Regions from separate parts of the Streptomyces sp. NBC_01803 genome, predicted to be linked through region 1. Evidence: riboswitches for the same ligand, from Rfam matches in the RefSeq annotation. Region 1 holds a riboswitch; the other holds the start of a gene.

The links. A riboswitch is a leader RNA that binds a small molecule or an ion and turns the genes downstream of it on or off. The one in region 1 is predicted to bind glycine.
Region 2: another riboswitch for glycine. It lies ahead of gcvT (glycine cleavage system aminomethyltransferase GcvT); the one in region 1 lies ahead of gcvP (aminomethyl-transferring glycine dehydrogenase).

The regions. Positions count from the first base shown of each region.
Region 1 is NZ_CP109073.1:5,600,829-5,608,608, reverse strand. Features, by position in the region: gene OIE51_RS25600 (glutamate--cysteine ligase) at 1-742, opposite strand, end outside; gene OIE51_RS25595 (hypothetical protein) at 1,043-1,633, shown strand; gene gcvP (aminomethyl-transferring glycine dehydrogenase) at 1,697-4,594, opposite strand; glycine riboswitch at 4,777-4,874, opposite strand; gene OIE51_RS25585 (PRC-barrel domain-containing protein) at 5,011-5,409, shown strand; gene OIE51_RS25580 (DNA polymerase IV) at 5,304-6,749, opposite strand; gene OIE51_RS25575 (MerR family transcriptional regulator) at 6,804-7,418, opposite strand; gene OIE51_RS25570 (bifunctional nuclease family protein) at 7,563-7,780, opposite strand, start outside.
Region 2 is NZ_CP109073.1:1,786,356-1,794,135, forward strand. Features, by position in the region: partial or broken gene OIE51_RS07530 (peptidoglycan recognition protein family protein) at 1-265, opposite strand, end outside; gene OIE51_RS07535 (hypothetical protein) at 438-737, shown strand; gene OIE51_RS07540 (hypothetical protein) at 697-903, opposite strand; gene OIE51_RS07545 (Dps family protein) at 1,045-1,521, opposite strand; gene OIE51_RS07550 (enhanced serine sensitivity protein SseB C-terminal domain-containing protein) at 1,687-2,469, opposite strand; gene OIE51_RS07555 (enhanced serine sensitivity protein SseB) at 2,582-3,352, opposite strand; glycine riboswitch at 3,500-3,592, shown strand; gene gcvT (glycine cleavage system aminomethyltransferase GcvT) at 3,769-4,920, shown strand; gene gcvH (glycine cleavage system protein GcvH) at 5,028-5,414, shown strand; partial or broken gene OIE51_RS07570 (serine dehydratase beta chain) at 5,443-5,771, shown strand; gene OIE51_RS07575 (ABC transporter ATP-binding protein) at 6,211-7,272, opposite strand; gene OIE51_RS07580 (ABC transporter permease) at 7,269-7,780, opposite strand, start outside.

The DNA.
Region 1 (7,780 bases):
GCGGGCGGCTGTCGGTCGCCTGGAGGAAGAACGGGACCCGCGACTCGTGCCACAGCTCGTGGCCGAAGACGAACGGCGCGTTGGCGCCAACGGCCACCTGCGCCGCCGTGGCGGCCTGCGCGGCGTTCCACACCGCCCCGAACCGCTCGGGTGTGACCTGGAGATGGAACTGGACGGAGGTGCAGGCCGCCTCGGGGGCGATCGAGTCGAACGACCCGCTGAGGGTCTCCGCACCGGTGATGTCCAGGCGGATGGACTCCCCGCGCGCGGCCATGATCTGGTCGTTGAGGAGGGTGTACCGGTCTCCGGGGGACAACGAGGCGGGCACCATCTCCTCCGCGGTGATGGTCGGCAGCACCCCGGTCATCACCACCCGCGCGCCGAATTCCCCGGCCATTCGGTCGGCATAGCCGATGGCGATGCGCAGCTCTTCGGCCAAGTCGTCGAAAACCCGGCCGACGAGCGGTCGCGGCGCCATATTCAGCTCGATGGTGAATTGGCCCAGCTCGGCCTGGAAATCCCTGGTGGCCATTCGCGCGAGGACGTCGTCGTTCACCATTCGGGGAGCGCCGCCGAAATCCGCCAGGCACAGCTCCACCTCGACGCCGAGCCGGTCGCGCGGCCCCTCGAAGCGGCTCTCGCGCAGCAGCGTCCGCAGCCCGTCGAGGCAGTCGTTGACCCTGGCGCGGAACCGCTGCCGGGCGGCCAGGTCGAACCGGTCGGCGACAACCTTCTCCCCCATGGGGCTCCTCTCGCGGGCGCGGCGGAACGGTGGAACGGTGTGCCGTACACGATCCGTCCCACGCCATCCTTCCCACGCCGCGCGCGGTAACACGGGCGGGCCGGCGACCGGTCCGGTAGGAGGCATATTCCGACGGGATAGTTCATGGCCCGCGTATGGCCCAGGGACGTGAATCCCCCCTTGCCGAAACCTTCCCGGTCGGCTACGTGAAACCTGGAGAGAACATCTCTCGGATAAACTCCGCCACGGCGTGTCTCCCCAACAAGAGGCGACCTACTCCGAAGCGAGAGGCGACCCATCATGCCCCTGCACATACCCCCGGCTCCCGCTGCCGCCGAGCGCAGCGTCCGCACGGCTCTCAACTCGTCGACCGCGCGGGCACCCGGCCCGCTGCGGATCGACCGCGGAGACCTGCACCTCGTCCTGCCCCTCCCCGTGCACCGGCTGGCGCCGGTACACGGCACGACCGACGTACCCGGCGCCCGCCTGACCGGCTGGCGCTTTTTACTGGCACGGGACGGCCGGCCCGTCGGCGCGGCCGAGACCATGCTCACGGCGGACGGCTGGGCGTTCTCGCACTTCTGCGAGGGCCCCTACATCCCGTCGACCGAGCGGGCCCTGCACCTGGCGGGCTCACTGCCGGCGGCGTACCAGCCGCGGCTGCTCTCCGTGCCCGAGCTGTACATGCTGACCCTGTGGCTGCACACGGACCCCGGCGCCGAGCCGACCGAGGGCAGCCCGCAGCCCCAGGATCTCCTGATGCCGCTGGCGCCCGCGCCGCCCGGCATCGCCGCCGAGCGGGCGGTGCGGACCGACGTCCTGCTCCCGCTGCTGGCCGGCCGGCTGGCTCCGGCGGCCCCGCCGCAGGCGGCGGTCGGTCTGGTGAGCTGACTCACGGCACGAAGTCCGGGGCCGGGGCGCGCCGGCGCGCCCCGGTCCCGCGACGCCGCCGTCTCAGTCCGTGTACTCGGTGAGGGGCGGGCAGGAACAGACCAGGTTCCGGTCGCCGAAGGCGCTGTCGACGCGGCGCACCGGCGGCCAGTACTTGCCGTCCTCCTCCGTCCCGGCCGGGAAGACCGCCTCCCGGCGGCTGTACGGATGCGTCCACTCGCCGCTCAGGTGGGCGGCCGTGTGCGGCGCGTTGACGAGTGGGTTGTCGTCCCGCGGCCACTCCCCCGCGCCGACGCGCTCGATCTCGGCGCGGATAGCGATCATCGCCGCGCAGAACCGATCGAGTTCGGCCAGATCCTCGCTCTCCGTGGGCTCGATCATCAGGGTGCCCGCTACGGGGAACGACATGGTCGGGGCGTGGAACCCGTAGTCGATGAGCCGCTTCGCCACGTCGTCGATGGTGACGCCGGTGGCCTTCGTCAGCGGCCGGACGTCGATGACGCACTCGTGCGCCACCAGGCCGCCCGGACCCGTATACAACACCGGGTAGTGCGGCTCCAGGCGCTTGGCCACGTAGTTGGCGCTCAGCACCGCCACCTGGGTGGCCCGGCGCAGTCCGGCGGCGCCCATCAGGCGGACATAGGCCCACGAGATCGGCAGGATGCCGGCGGACCCCCACGGCGCGGCCGAGACCGGGCCCGCGCCGCCGCCGTCCGGACCCGCCGCGGGCTGGAGCGGATGCCCCGGCAGGTACGGCGCCAGGTGGGCGCGGACCGCGACCGGGCCGACCCCGGGGCCGCCGCCGCCGTGCGGGATGCAGAAGGTCTTGTGCAGGTTCAGGTGCGAGACGTCGGCGCCGAACCGGCCGGGCCTGGCCAGGCCCACCAGCGCGTTGAGGTTGGCGCCGTCCACGTACACCTGGCCGCCCGCGTCGTGCACGGCGGCGCAGATGCCGGTGATGTCCGTCTCGAAGACCCCGTGCGTCGAGGGGTAGGTGACCATCAGGACGGCCAGCTCGTCCGCGTGCCGCGCGATCTTGGCGCGCAGGTCCTCGGCGTCGACGTCGCCGTTCTCGCCGGTGGCGACCACGACGACCCGCATGCCGGCCATCACCGCGCTGGCGGCGTTGGTGCCGTGGGCGGAGGACGGGATCAGGCAGACGGTGCGCTCGGGTTGCCCGTTGGCCCGGTGGTGGGCGCGCACGGCGAGCAGCCCGGCCAGCTCGCCCTGGGAGCCGGCGTTGGGCTGGAGCGAGACCGCGTCGTAGCCGGTGATCTCGGCCAGCCGCCGCTCCAGCTCCCGGATGAGGGCGAGATAGCCCTCGGCCTGGTCGGCGGGCGCGAACGGGTGGATCGCGGCGAACTCGGGCCAGGTCACCGGCTCCATCTCGGCCGTGGCGTTGAGCTTCATCGTGCAGGAGCCCAGCGGGATCATGCCGCGGTCCAGCGCGTAGTCGCGGTCCGCGAGCCGGCGCAGGTAGCGCAGCATCGCGGTCTCCGACCGGTGCCGGTGGAAGACCGGGTGCGCCAGGTACTCGTCGTCGCGCAGCAGGGTCGCGGGCAGCGCGTCGGGGACGCGGGTGTCCAGCGCGTCGATGCCGAAGGCGTCCCCGGCCACGCCGAACGCGGCCCACACCTTCGTGAGCTGCGCCCTCCCGGTGGTCTCGTCGCAGGAGACACCGACGTGATCGGCGTCGGTGAGGCGGAGGTTGACCCCGGCGTCGCGGGCCGCCGCCACGACGGCGGCGGCGCGGCCCGGGACCCGGGCGGTGACCGTGTCGAAGAAGGCGTCGTGCGCGACCTCCACGCCACCGTCCCGCAGCCCGGCGGCCAGCAGCGCGGCGTAGCGGTGGACGCGGCGGGCGATGGCGGCCAGCCCGTCCGGCCCGTGGTAGACGGCGTACATGCCGGCCATCACGGCGAGCAGCACCTGCGCCGTGCAGATGTTGCTCGTGGCCTTCTCGCGGCGGATGTGCTGCTCCCTGGTCTGGAGGGCGAGCCGGTACGCGGTCCGGCCGTCCGCGTCGCGCGAGACGCCGACCAGGCGGCCGGGCAGGCTCCTGGCGTACCCCTCGCGGACGGCCATGAAGGCGGCGTGCGGCCCGCCGAAGCCCATCGGGACGCCGAACCGCTGGCTGGAGCCGACCGCGATGTCCGCGCCCAGGGCGCCCGGCGGGGTGAGCAGGGTGAGGGCGAGCAGGTCGGCCGCCACGGTGACGACCGCGCCCAGCTCGTGCGCCCGCTCGATGAGGGCGCGCGGGTCGCGGACGGCGCCGGAGGCTCCCGGGTACTGGAGCAGCACGCCGAAGACGCCGCGCTCGGCGACGTCGGCGGGGATGCCGTCGTCCAGGTCGGCGACCACGACCTCGACGCCGGTCGGCTCCGCGCGGGTACGCACCACCGCGATGGTCTGCGGCAGGCAGTCGGCGTCCACCAGGAAGACGCCGTTCCTCACCTTGCCGACGCGGCGGGCGAGGGCCATCGCCTCGGCGGCGGCCGTGCCCTCGTCCAGGAGGGAGGCGCCGGCCGTGGGAAGGCCGGTGAGGTCGGCCACGACCGTCTGGAAGTTGAGCAGCGCCTCCAGCCGGCCCTGGGAGATCTCCGGCTGGTAGGGGGTGTAGGCGGTGTACCAGGCCGGGTTCTCCATGACGTTGCGCAGGATCACCGGCGGGGTGAAGGTCCCGTGGTAGCCCAGGCCGATCATGGAGTCCAGCACCGAGTTCCGGGCGGCCAGCGCGCGCAGCTCGCCGAGCACGGCCGCCTCGTCCCGGGCGTCGGGCAGGCACAGCGCCTCGGTGGACCGGATGGCCTCGGGCACGGCGGCGGCGGTCAGCTCGTCCAGGGAGCCGAAGCCGACCTGGGCGAGCATCTTCGCCTCACCGGCGGCGTCCGGGCCGATGTGCCGGGCGGCGAAGGGCGTGCCCTGCTCCAGGGCGGTCAGCGGGGGGCGGGGGGCGTTCATGCGGAGGCTCCTCCTGGTCGCGGCGACCTGCGGGGGTGCCAGGCGTCGATGCCTGGCGGGCCTCCCCCTCTGTCATGTCGACCTGAGAGCTTCACCGTGTCACTCGCGCGGCACGGCTTGCACCGTCGGTGAGGGCGGTCGCGACGTGCGGATCCGCGGGCCGTCCTGCTTTCCAGAGTGGCTTCGCTCGCGCGGTACGGGGGCCTGAGAGATTCCGGGGAGGATTTGCTCCTTCGGCGCCCGGCGTCGGATGACACCAGGACTCTCCCGCACGAGGTCGTCAACCGTGTTCGAGCCTACCAGCGCCCGCTTCGCACGGTTCGGGGGAGCCACTCGACTGGCCATCGGGCGGATTGTGCTCTTACGTATGCCATAGAGGACTTTTTACGGACGAGTGGCGATCAGTTGGAGGACCCGTGCAGACCGACATCGACCCCCGGAGCTTGATCGGCCGCAAGGCGTTCGACCGGAACGGCACCAAGATCGGCACGGTGGACGAGGTGTACCTCGACGACGCCACCGGGGTGCCGGAGTGGGCGGCGGTGCGCACCGGCCTGTTCACCCGGGACGCCTTCGTGCCGCTGGAGCCGAGCGAACTGGTGGACGACGCGCTGCGGGTGCCGTTCGAACGGGCGCTGATCAAAGACGCGCCCGACTTCGGGGTGGGGCGCCACCTCTCGCCCGAACAGGAGCTGCGGCTCTACCACCACTACGGGCTCGACGTGCCCAGCGCCGGGGAAGGGGCCGAGGACACGGACTTCGGCCGGCTCGCCTCCCCGGGCGACGGGCCGGACCGAGGCGGCTCGGCCGGCTGAGCCGGCCGGGCCGCCGCCAGCGGCAGCGGCTCCGCGCCCGCCAGCTCCGGATCGTCCACGGCGAACGTCCGCACCCGGCCCGGCTCGGACCCGGGCCGCTCGAAGCGCACCGTCACCCGGCCGACACCGCTGCCCTGCACCCAGCCCGCCCCATACCGCTCGTGCGTCACGTCGAGCCCCGGCAGCCAGCGCCGGGGCGCCGCCGGCTCCGCGCCCGCCGCCCCGCCCTCCTCGGGCTCCGGCCCGGCCACCGCGTCCCCGCCGCCCTCCGACGCCTGCGCGAAAAGGTCCTCCTGGGTGAACGAGGCCAGCGCGCTGACGCCGACGCCCAGCAGGCGCACCCCCTCGGTGGTGTCCACGCCCTCCAGCAGCCGCTCGGCCGCCTCCCGCACCACGGCCGGATCGTCCGTCGGGCCGCGCAGCGTCTCGGAGCGGGTGAGGGTCGAGAAGTCGTACCGCCGGACCTTCAGCACGATCGTGCGCCCGGAGCGACCGGCCGCGCGCAGCCGCCCCACGCAGCGGTCGGCGAGCCGCGCCACCTCGAACCGGATCCGGGCCCGGTCGGTGACGTCCACGTCGAAGGTGTCCTCCACGGAGATCGACTTGGTGTCCCGGTCGGCCACCACCGGCCGATCGTCCACCCCGTTCGCCATGGCGTGCACCGAGGCGCCGTGCGCCTTGCCCAGCAGCCGCAGCAGCTCCGCCTCCCCGGCCCGCACCGTCTCCCCGATCGTGCCGATGCCCGCCCGGCGCAGCACCTCGGCGGTGGCCGGGCCGATGCCGGGCAGCGTCCGCACCGGCATCGGCGCCAGCAGCTCCCGCTCGGTGCCCGGCTCGATGAGGAGCAGACCGTCCGGCTTGGCCTGCTCGGAGGCGATCTTGGCGAGCATCTTGGACCCCGCCAGCCCCACCGAGCCGGTCAGCCCCGTCGCCTCCCGGATCCCGGCCCGCAGCCGCTCCCCGGCGCGGCGCGCCTCGTCGGCGGTGGCGGCGGTGCCGCCGGCCGCCAGGTCGACGAACGCCTCGTCCAGGCTCAGCGGCTCCACCAGGGGCGAAAGCTCGGCCAGCAGGCCCATCACGATCTCGCTGACCCCCCGGTAGACCGTGAAGCGGGGACAGAGATAGGCGCCGTTCGGACACAGCCGCCTGGCCTGGGCCGTCGGCATCGCGGAGCGCACGCCGAAGCGGCGGGCCTCGTAGGACGCGGTGGCCACCACACCGCGCGGACCGAGGCCGCCGACGATGACCGGCTTCCCGCGCAGGCTCGGCTTGGCCGCCTGCTCCACCGAGGCGTAGAAGGCGTCCATGTCGAGGTGCAGGATGGTCGGCTGGCCTCTCACACGTCCGATGGTGCCGCAGGGGTCTGACAGCGGCGCCGGGCGTGGCCGGGCCGGTCAGCCGATGCGGTCGGCCGGGGTGCGTCGACGCCGGGCCAGCTCGTCGGCCGGGTGGCCGACGAGCACCGGCTCCCCGGTGTCGAGCCGCTCGGCTTGCAGGCGCGACAGGGCGCTCTCCACATCGCCCCACACGGCGCCCACCGCGATGCCGAACAGGCCGCGCCCGCCCCGGAGCAGCTCGGCCAGCTCCTCGGGCGAGTCGCAGCGGTAGACGGTGGCGCCGTCGCTCATCAGGGTCATGTCGGAGAGCTCCGCCAGGTCGGCCGAGCCCAGGGCCTCGACCGCCGTCCTGATGCTCTGCAGGGAGACCCCGGCGTCCAGCAGCCGCTTGACGATCTTCAGGACCAGCACGTCGCGGAAGCTGTACAGGCGCTGGGTGCCCGAACCGTGGGCCGGGCGGACGCTGGGCTGCACCAGGCCGGTCCGCGCCCAGTAGTCGAGCTGGCGGTAGGTGATGCCGGCCGCCGCGCAGGCGCTGGGCCCCCGGTATCCGAGCCGACCCGGCGTGCCGCGCCCCTGGGGGCCGACAGACGGCCGCAGGCCCGGCGACGTCGGCGCGCCGGGGAGGGCGGGGACGCCGCCGACCGCTCTGCTGTCGCCGTTACCTGTCACGCCGGCCTCCCGTTCCGCATGCCCCGACCGTGTCCTTGACACTCACCGAATGTCACGATGAGCACGCACACAGCGCTCCTCCCAAGACATGCCCCATCGACGCTAGGCATCCACACGCGGCGCGTCAACGATCGCCACGCGCCGCTACTGGCTGCTCGTGCCGAAGTCCTCCGGGGAGATCTGGTCGAGGAACTCGCGGAACCTCTCGACCTCGTCCTCCTGCTCGTCGGGGATGATGATCCCCGCGTCGTCGAGCACGGCGTCACTGCCGTAGATCGGCGTGCCGACGCGCAGCGCGAGAGCTATGGCGTCGGACGGACGGGCACTGACCTCGACCCCGCTGGCGAACACGAGCTCGGCAT
Region 2 (7,780 bases), 3.8 Mb from region 1:
CGTGACCCACGAGGTGGAGCGTGCCGTCCGTGGCGATGACGCCGTGACACAGCGGCCCGGGCAGGTCCGCCCGTCCCTCGTAGCACAGCTCGACTGTGGTGTCGGTGCCCGAGGTGGCGGTGTGATGGAGCATCACCCCGTGCACTGGACCCCAAGCACCCACGCTGTCACGGTTGTTGGTGCTTCAGGACCGGTACTCGACGACCTTGACGCCCTCGTCCTTCAGAGCCTTGAGCAGCTGGTCGGCGGACAGTGGTGTGGCCATGAAATCGTCCCCCCGCGACGGGATATCGCGCACATTCAGTAGTACCAGCTGTACGGTCCGTGCCCTTGGTCACACAAGGGGAGAGGAGCGCGACCGACCGTGTCGGTCGTTGAACATCCGTCAAACCACCGCTTCGTTCACCATGCGTTGAGCCAATCCCCGGGTCGGTCGCGTGAAAGCGCGCTTCCTACCGCAACGGTGGCCGTGCGCCGCCGCCGCTCGCCGGGGGCACGGCGGACGCGGCCCCACCTCGGTCGTCCGGGAGACCTTCCGCCGGTACGCGACGTCGGCCGCCGTCACGGAGTACGAGGAGCTCTCCGGCCGCGACCGGCTGACCGCCGCCCACGAGGGCTGGGAAGAGATCGCGGACCACGCCCTGGACTGGGCGGCACGGCACGGCTCGGCACGCGGACGCGGCCTGAGCCCGCCGCTCACTCCCACACGCCGGGCCCGCCGCCGCGCCACTCGATGAGGTCCGGATCGTGGAGATCCACCGCGTCGGGATCGAGCCCGGCCCGGCGGAGGAACTCCAGCAGTTCGCCGGCCGAGCGCGCCCGCCCGAGGATCTCCTCCCCGACGCGCACGCGCCGGCCACCCCCCGCCGTGGGCGGATAGACGACGACGCGCGCTCGGACCATGCGCCCAGCATGCGCCCCCGCGCGCGGCGCCGCAGCCCCGGGGGGCCGAACGCGCGAAGACCCCGGCCCCTCGCGTCCCGCGAGAGCCGGGGTCTTCGCGCCGTGGCGCGTCACGTGCGGCGGTCGACCGCCGCACGCCCGTCAGGCGCTGCCGTTCTCCGCCTGGAACATCCAGTGGTGCTTCTCCAGCTCCTTCGTGAGCTGGATGATCACGTCCTGCGTGACCGTGTCCACCGGGCCGACGTCGTCGAGGCGTTCGCGCATCCGGACGATCACCGCGCCGAGGGCGTCGACCATCGTGCGGATCGCCTGGGTGTCCTGCTGCCAGCCGTCGGCGACCTTCGCGATGCCCGTCGCGGACGTCACCGTCGAGGCGCGCCCGTCCGGTGACAGGCCGAGCGCGGCGGCGCGTTCCGCGACCGTGTCGGACTGGACGCGCGCGGTCTCCACGACCTCGTCGAGCTGGAGATGAACGGAGCGGAACCGGGGGCCGATGATGTTCCAGTGGGTCTGCTTGGCGACCAGCGAGAGATCGATGAGATCCACCAGCGCGCCCTGGAGTGCCTCCCCGACGATCTTGAGGGTGGCATCCGGCAGCGTGCTCTTGATGGCATACATACAGGGTCCCCTTTCGGAGCTTTCGTCCTTTTCGTGGAATCTGAGCGCCAGGTTACCTCCGGGGGCCCGGGGCGGCATCGCGACGAGTACCCAGGGGGCGCGCCCCCGAGTACCCAGGGGGCGCGCCCGAAACCGCCGCCGCGCACCGATCGACACGGCCGCCGTTCAGTACGGGCGCGGGTAGCCGTAGCCGTGCCGGCGGAGCCCGGCCGGGTCCTGCCCCTGGGGCGCGGGGCCGGGAGCGTCGCGGTCGTAGAACGGACGGGCGTGGGCGCGCAGCCACATCGCCACCGGGTCGTAGGCGTCGGCCATGGCCACCGTGCCCACCGGGAGCCCGGCGGGCACCGCCACGATGGCCTGGCTCATCATCCACCGCACCGCTGTCGCGGTCCGCTCCCCCGGATCGTCCACGTCCAGCCCGATCACCAGATACGCCGGGCCGCGCGCCGGCCGCACCCAGGCCCGGCGCAGGCTGCGCAGCACCGGCGTGCGGCGGGCGAGCGCGACGAGCCGTTCGTAGAAGGCGTCCGCCCGGATGCTCGGCTCGGTGATCCGCAGCGGCCCGGCGGGCAGCCGGTCGAGACCGCCCGCGATCCGGCGCAGGTCCAGCCACGGGATGCCCAGGCCGCCGCCCGGCGCGTGCGGGTTGAGCCACAGGCCCCAGTGCTCGGGATAGAGCGCGGCGGCGATGTCCCGGCCGCTGACGACCTCGTGCCGGCGCGTCCAGCCGCTGGCGGCGAGCTCCCGCTCGGAGGAGACGCCCGGCGCGTAGCCGTGGCCCGCGACCTCCACGCTGCCGTACTGGGACTCGGGCTCCCCGGGGCCGCCGTGCCACAGCAGCATCCACACCTCGCTCCCGGCCAGCGCGGCCAGCAGCTCCTCATAGGTGTCCAGCCGGTCGGCGGTGATCAGGGGCAGCAGCTCCTCGACGCTTCGTCCCGCACTCACAGGGGGCGGACCTCCTCGCACCTCGGATGCACCTGTGCCCGTCAGCCACCCCTCACATGCCCGTCACAGCGGCATCGAAAGCCAGGGACCACGCGGACGAGGTGTCAGCCGCTCACCCGTTCCGTGTGTAGAAGGGCGTGACGCACTCCCGCAACCAGTCCACCACAGGGTCATCGACGGCATCCAGGAGAACCAGCTGCACCGGCCAGACGACGGGCCGGCCGGCCAGCGCGCGGCCGAGCGCCTCGCCCACGGCCGTGCGGAACTCCTCGTCCAGCTGCTCCAGCTCGATGCCGATGAACAGGGACGGCGGGCCGCCCTCGGCGCTGGCCAACCCGCGGCGCGCGGTCCGCACGAACGGCAGCGCGGACAGCTCCGCCGACGCCGCGCCGAGGAAGTCGACCGGCTCCTCCTGCCAGTCCGGCTGGAACAGCCGCATCCGCGCGCCGGACGGCACCCCGGGGGTGCGCTCGCCCGGCGTGGCGCGGCACAGCTCGGCGACGGCCGAGGGCGGCACCGGGATGCCGACCGTGCCCCCGGGGTTGACCGCGATGCCCACCTGCGGCGGCAGCCCGCGCGCGAACTCCCAGGCGGGCGCCACGGCGAACGACAGGTGCGAGGCGCCGCCGAGGTGGAGCTGCTCGGCCGAGCTGAAGACGGGAACGAAGACTCCGCCGTTCAGGTCGATGGTGGGCAGATCGAGGGTCCGGCTCTCCCGGCCGCCGCCCTCCGGCAGCGGAATCCACACGGAGCTGCGGGAGAGCACCCGGAGCAGCCGGGGGCCCGCGTCCCGGGCGCCGAGCGCGGTGGCGAGGGCCTCCTCCAGCTCGTTGCTCGGCCAGCCACCGCCGCCGTAGCCGGGCCCCGGCCTGGGCACGCTCATCCCGCTCGACCCCCATCTCCCCCGTTCGGTCCTTGCCCACCACCCTAACGGCTGAATCCGTCGGGCCGGGTGGCCCAGCGACGACCTCACGAGCGCTCATGCGATGATGTGCGAGCAGTCCAGAAGCACAATCACATACCGGCCGTTCGACCATGCGCGGGAGAGTCCCCGGTCCGCCGGGGCGCCGAAGGAGCAAGTCCTCCCTTGAATCTCTCAGGCCCCTGATACCGCGCGCGGAAGGCGAATCTGGAAAGCGGGCCGTCCGCCGCCGAATCCTCGGCGCCGGGCACGGACCCCACCCACGGTGCAAGCCGCGCCGCCCGACAGGGTCGCGGCGAACCTCTCAGGTGCCGATGACAGATGGGGAGGGGACGCGCCGACCCCTGCCCTCCCCGCCGCAGCCCTGGAGCCAGCTCATGACGCCCACCACGCCCATGACGGGCGACCACACCGCCCGCTCCCCCCGCCCCACCGCCCTCGACGCCGTGCACCGTGCCCTCGGCGCCACGCTGACCGACTTCGCCGGCTGGTCCATGCCGCTGCGCTATGGCAGCGAGCGGGCCGAGCACCAGGCGGTGCGCACCTCCGCCGGGCTCTTCGACCTCTCCCACATGGGCGAGATCACCGTCACCGGGCCCGGCGCGGGCGCGTTGCTCGACCACGCGCTGGTCGGCCTGCTCTCGGCGCTGCCGGTGGGCCGGGCCCGTTACACGATGATCTGCGACGCGGCCGGCGGCATCCTGGACGACCTGATCGTCTACCGGCTCGACACGCACGAGTACCTCGTCGTCGCCAACGCCTCCAACGCCGGGACGGTGCTCGACGCCCTGACCGACCGGGCCGCCGGGTTCGACGCCGCCGTGCGCGACGACCGCGACGCGTACGCGCTGATCGCCGTCCAGGGCCCCGAGTCCCCCGGCATCCTCGGCCGGTTGACCGACGCCGACCTGGCCGGGCTGAAGTACTACGCGGGCCTGCCCGGGACCGTCGCCGGCCGCCGCGCGCTGATCGCCCGCACCGGGTACACCGGCGAGGACGGCTTCGAGCTGTTCTGCGCCCCCGCCGACGCCGAGCCGCTGTGGCGGGCGATCACCGAGGCCGGAAAGCCCGAAGGGCTGGTGCCGTGCGGGCTCGCCTGCCGCGACACGCTGCGGCTGGAGGCGGGCATGCCGCTGTACGGACACGAACTCACCACCGCCACCACCCCGTTCGACGCCGGACTCGGACGGGTGGTGCGCTTCGACAAGCCGGGCGACTTCGTCGGGCGCGAGCGCCTGGCCGCCGCCGCCGAACGCGCCGCGAGCGCCCCGCCGCGAGCGCTCGTCGGCTTGGTCGCGCGCGGGCGCCGCGTCCCGCGCGCCGGGTTCGCGGTGGTGGACGCCGGGGGCGCCGTCATCGGCCAGGTCACCTCGGGGGCGCCGTCCCCGACCCTGGGCAAGCCGATCGCCCTCGCGTACGTCGACCCGGCACACGCGGCGCCCGGCACCGAGGGCGTGGCCGTGGACATCCGGGGCACTCACGAACCGTTCGACGTGGTCGCGCCGCCGTTCTACACACGCCAGAAGTGACGCGCCCCCCGTTTCCCTCTCCGCCCGTTCTCCGCCCGTTCTCCGCCCGCCCCTTCCTCGGCCCTTCCTCTCCCACCCCCTCACCGCCACCTCTCAGGAGAATCTCAATGAGCAACCCGGAGCACCTGCGCTACAGCAAGGAGCACGAGTGGCTGTCGACCGCCGACAACGGCGTGGCGACGGTCGGCATCACCGCCTACGCCGCCGACGCGCTGGGCGACGTCGTCTACGTCGAGCTGCCCGCGGTGGGCTCCACCGTCACCGGCGGCGAGCCGTGCGGCGAGTTGGAGTCGACCAAGTCGGTCAGCGACCTGTACGCGCCGGTCTCGGGCGAGATCACCGAGGTCAACCAGGACGTGGTGGACGACCCCGCCCTGGTGAACTCCGCGCCCTTCGAGGCCGGCTGGCTGTTCCGGGTGCGCCTCGACGACGCCGCGGGTGAGCCGACGGACCTGCTGACCGCCGACGAGTACACCGCGTTCACCAGCGAGTGAGCGCGCCGTCGCCCTCTCCGTCTTCGATCTGTTCGCCATCGGTATCGGCCCCTCCAACTCGCACCCGGTCGGCCCGACGCGCGCCGCCGGGATGTTCGCGCGGCGGCTGAAGACCGAGGGCCCGCTCGCCCCTACCGCCGCCGTGCGCGCCGAGTTGTTCGGCTCGCTCGGCGCGACGGGGCACGGGCACGGCACGGGCACGCGCACGGGCACGCGCACGGGCACGGCACCCTGAAGGCGGTCCCGCTCGGCCTGGAGGGCCACGCCCCCGACACCGTCGACCCCGACCGGGCCGACGACGAGGTGACACGGATCCGGGCCGCCGGCCAACTGCGGCTGCTCGCCACCGAGATCGGCGACAGGCACCCGGTCCCCTTCCGTAAGAGGCCCTCACCAGCCGGGGGTGTTCACGAGTGCCCTTGGCCGGCGCGGACGCGGCCACTCGTCGATCGCGTCCCGCGACGCCATCACTGAGCGCGCCCTGGTGCGTCACCGCCAGCGACCTCGCGCGTGGTTGGCCGTGGCGCGTCGTCGGCTCGATCGCGGGTCCTGCGTGGCGGGGAGTGCGGCGGGTGCGCTGATCGGGGGTGTCGACGGATCAGGGGCGGTCAGAGTTCCGGCCATCCGGTCGTGGCCGGGTTCGGCAGGCAGGCGAGAGGTTCCTGACGGCTTTTCCGTGGCCCTCACGGGCGAGTGCACCATCCGGTAGCGATCAGGGCTCCGCCGCTGGGTGGTAGCGCACGGGTGGGTACGGTGCGAACCCCGCGGTCGTTGGCCGCACGACTCCGGGGTGGGCTCAGAGTGCGGCGGGCAGCGGCTGCGGGTAGAGGGTGGCGTTTCCGGTGACGGTCAGTCCGGTGGGGTCGCCGGGGCCGAGGGTGAGGGGGCCGGTGTGGCGGACCGTGATGGTTTCGTCGAGTCCGCGGACGGTGACCGAGACGAGGGCGTCGTGTCCGTAGTAGCGGATTCCCGCGACGGTGCCGAGCGTGGTGGTCGTGGTGGGATCGCTCAGGAGGAGTTGTTCGGGGCGCAGCAGGACGGATCCGGTGCCGTCGGTGGCCGTGGTCAGGGGGATGTCGCCCAGCGGTGTGCGGGCGGTGCGGCCGGCGGCCTGGCCGGGCAGGAGAACGGCGTCGCCGATGAACGAGGCTACCCAGGGGTCGGCGGGGCGCCGGTAGATCTCCTGGGGTGTTCCGTGCTGGGCGACCTTGCCGTCGCGCAGCACGGCGACGCGGTCGGCGACCGACAGGGCTTCCTGCTGGTCGTGGGTGACCAGGACGGCGGTGGCGCCGGTGGTGCGAAGGACCGCGCGGACTTCGTCGCGGAGCCCGGCGCGCAGGGCGCTGTCCAGGGCGTTGAACGGTTCGTCCAGCAGGACGAGGGTGGGGCGCGGGGCCAGGGCCCTGGCGAGGGAGACACGTTGCTGCTGGCCGCCGGAGAGTTCGTGCGGCATACGGCTGCCGAGGCCCGCCAGGCCCACGAGTTCCAGGAATTCTTCTGCCCGGGCCTGCCGTTGGCGGCGCGGGAGGGCGGTCAGGCCGAAGGCCACGTTGCGGGCCACGCTCAGGTGCGGGAAGAGGGCGCCTTCCTGGGCGACGATGCCGATGGCCCGCTTTTCGGGGGGTATGTGCACGCCGGTCCCGGTTACGGCGCGTCCGCCGAGGGTGACGGTGCCGTGGTCGGGGCGCAGGAAGCCGGCCACGACGCGCAGGAGGGTGGTCTTGCCGCAGCCGGAGGGTCCGAGCACGGCGGTGAGGTCACCGCTGGTGACGTCGAGGTCGAGGCCGCGCAGGACCGGCTCGTCGGCGCCGGGGCCGCCGTAGGACTTGGTGAGTCCTGTGATGCGCAGGTCGGTCATGAGCGGTGCCTTCCGAGGAGATACGCGGGGACGGCGGCGATGAGGATGAGGAGCAGTGCGTACGGTGCGGCGGCGGCGTACGCGGCGACTCCCGTGTGTGTCCACAGCCGGGTGGCCAGGGTGTCCGCGCCGGTCGGCCGCAGCAACAGGGTGGCGGGCAGTTCCTTCATGATGACGACGAAGGTCAGGGCTGCTCCGGCGGCGACGCCGGGGGCCGCGAGAGGGAGGGTGACGTCCCTAAGGGCGCCGAGCGGGCCCCGGCCCAGCGAGCGGGCCATGTCCTCCAGTTCGGGGGCGGCCTGGGCGACGGCGGCCCGGACCGCGGTGACGGCGAGTGGCAGGAACAGCACGGCGTAGGCCATGACGAGCAGCGGCCACTGCTGGTAGAGGGGGTAGGCGTAGCGCACGGAGAGGAACACCATGGCCAGGGCGACGGTGATGCCCGGGAGGGCGTGACCGGCGAAGGACGCCTGTTCGAGCAGGTGTGCCGTGCGGGTGCGGTGGCGTG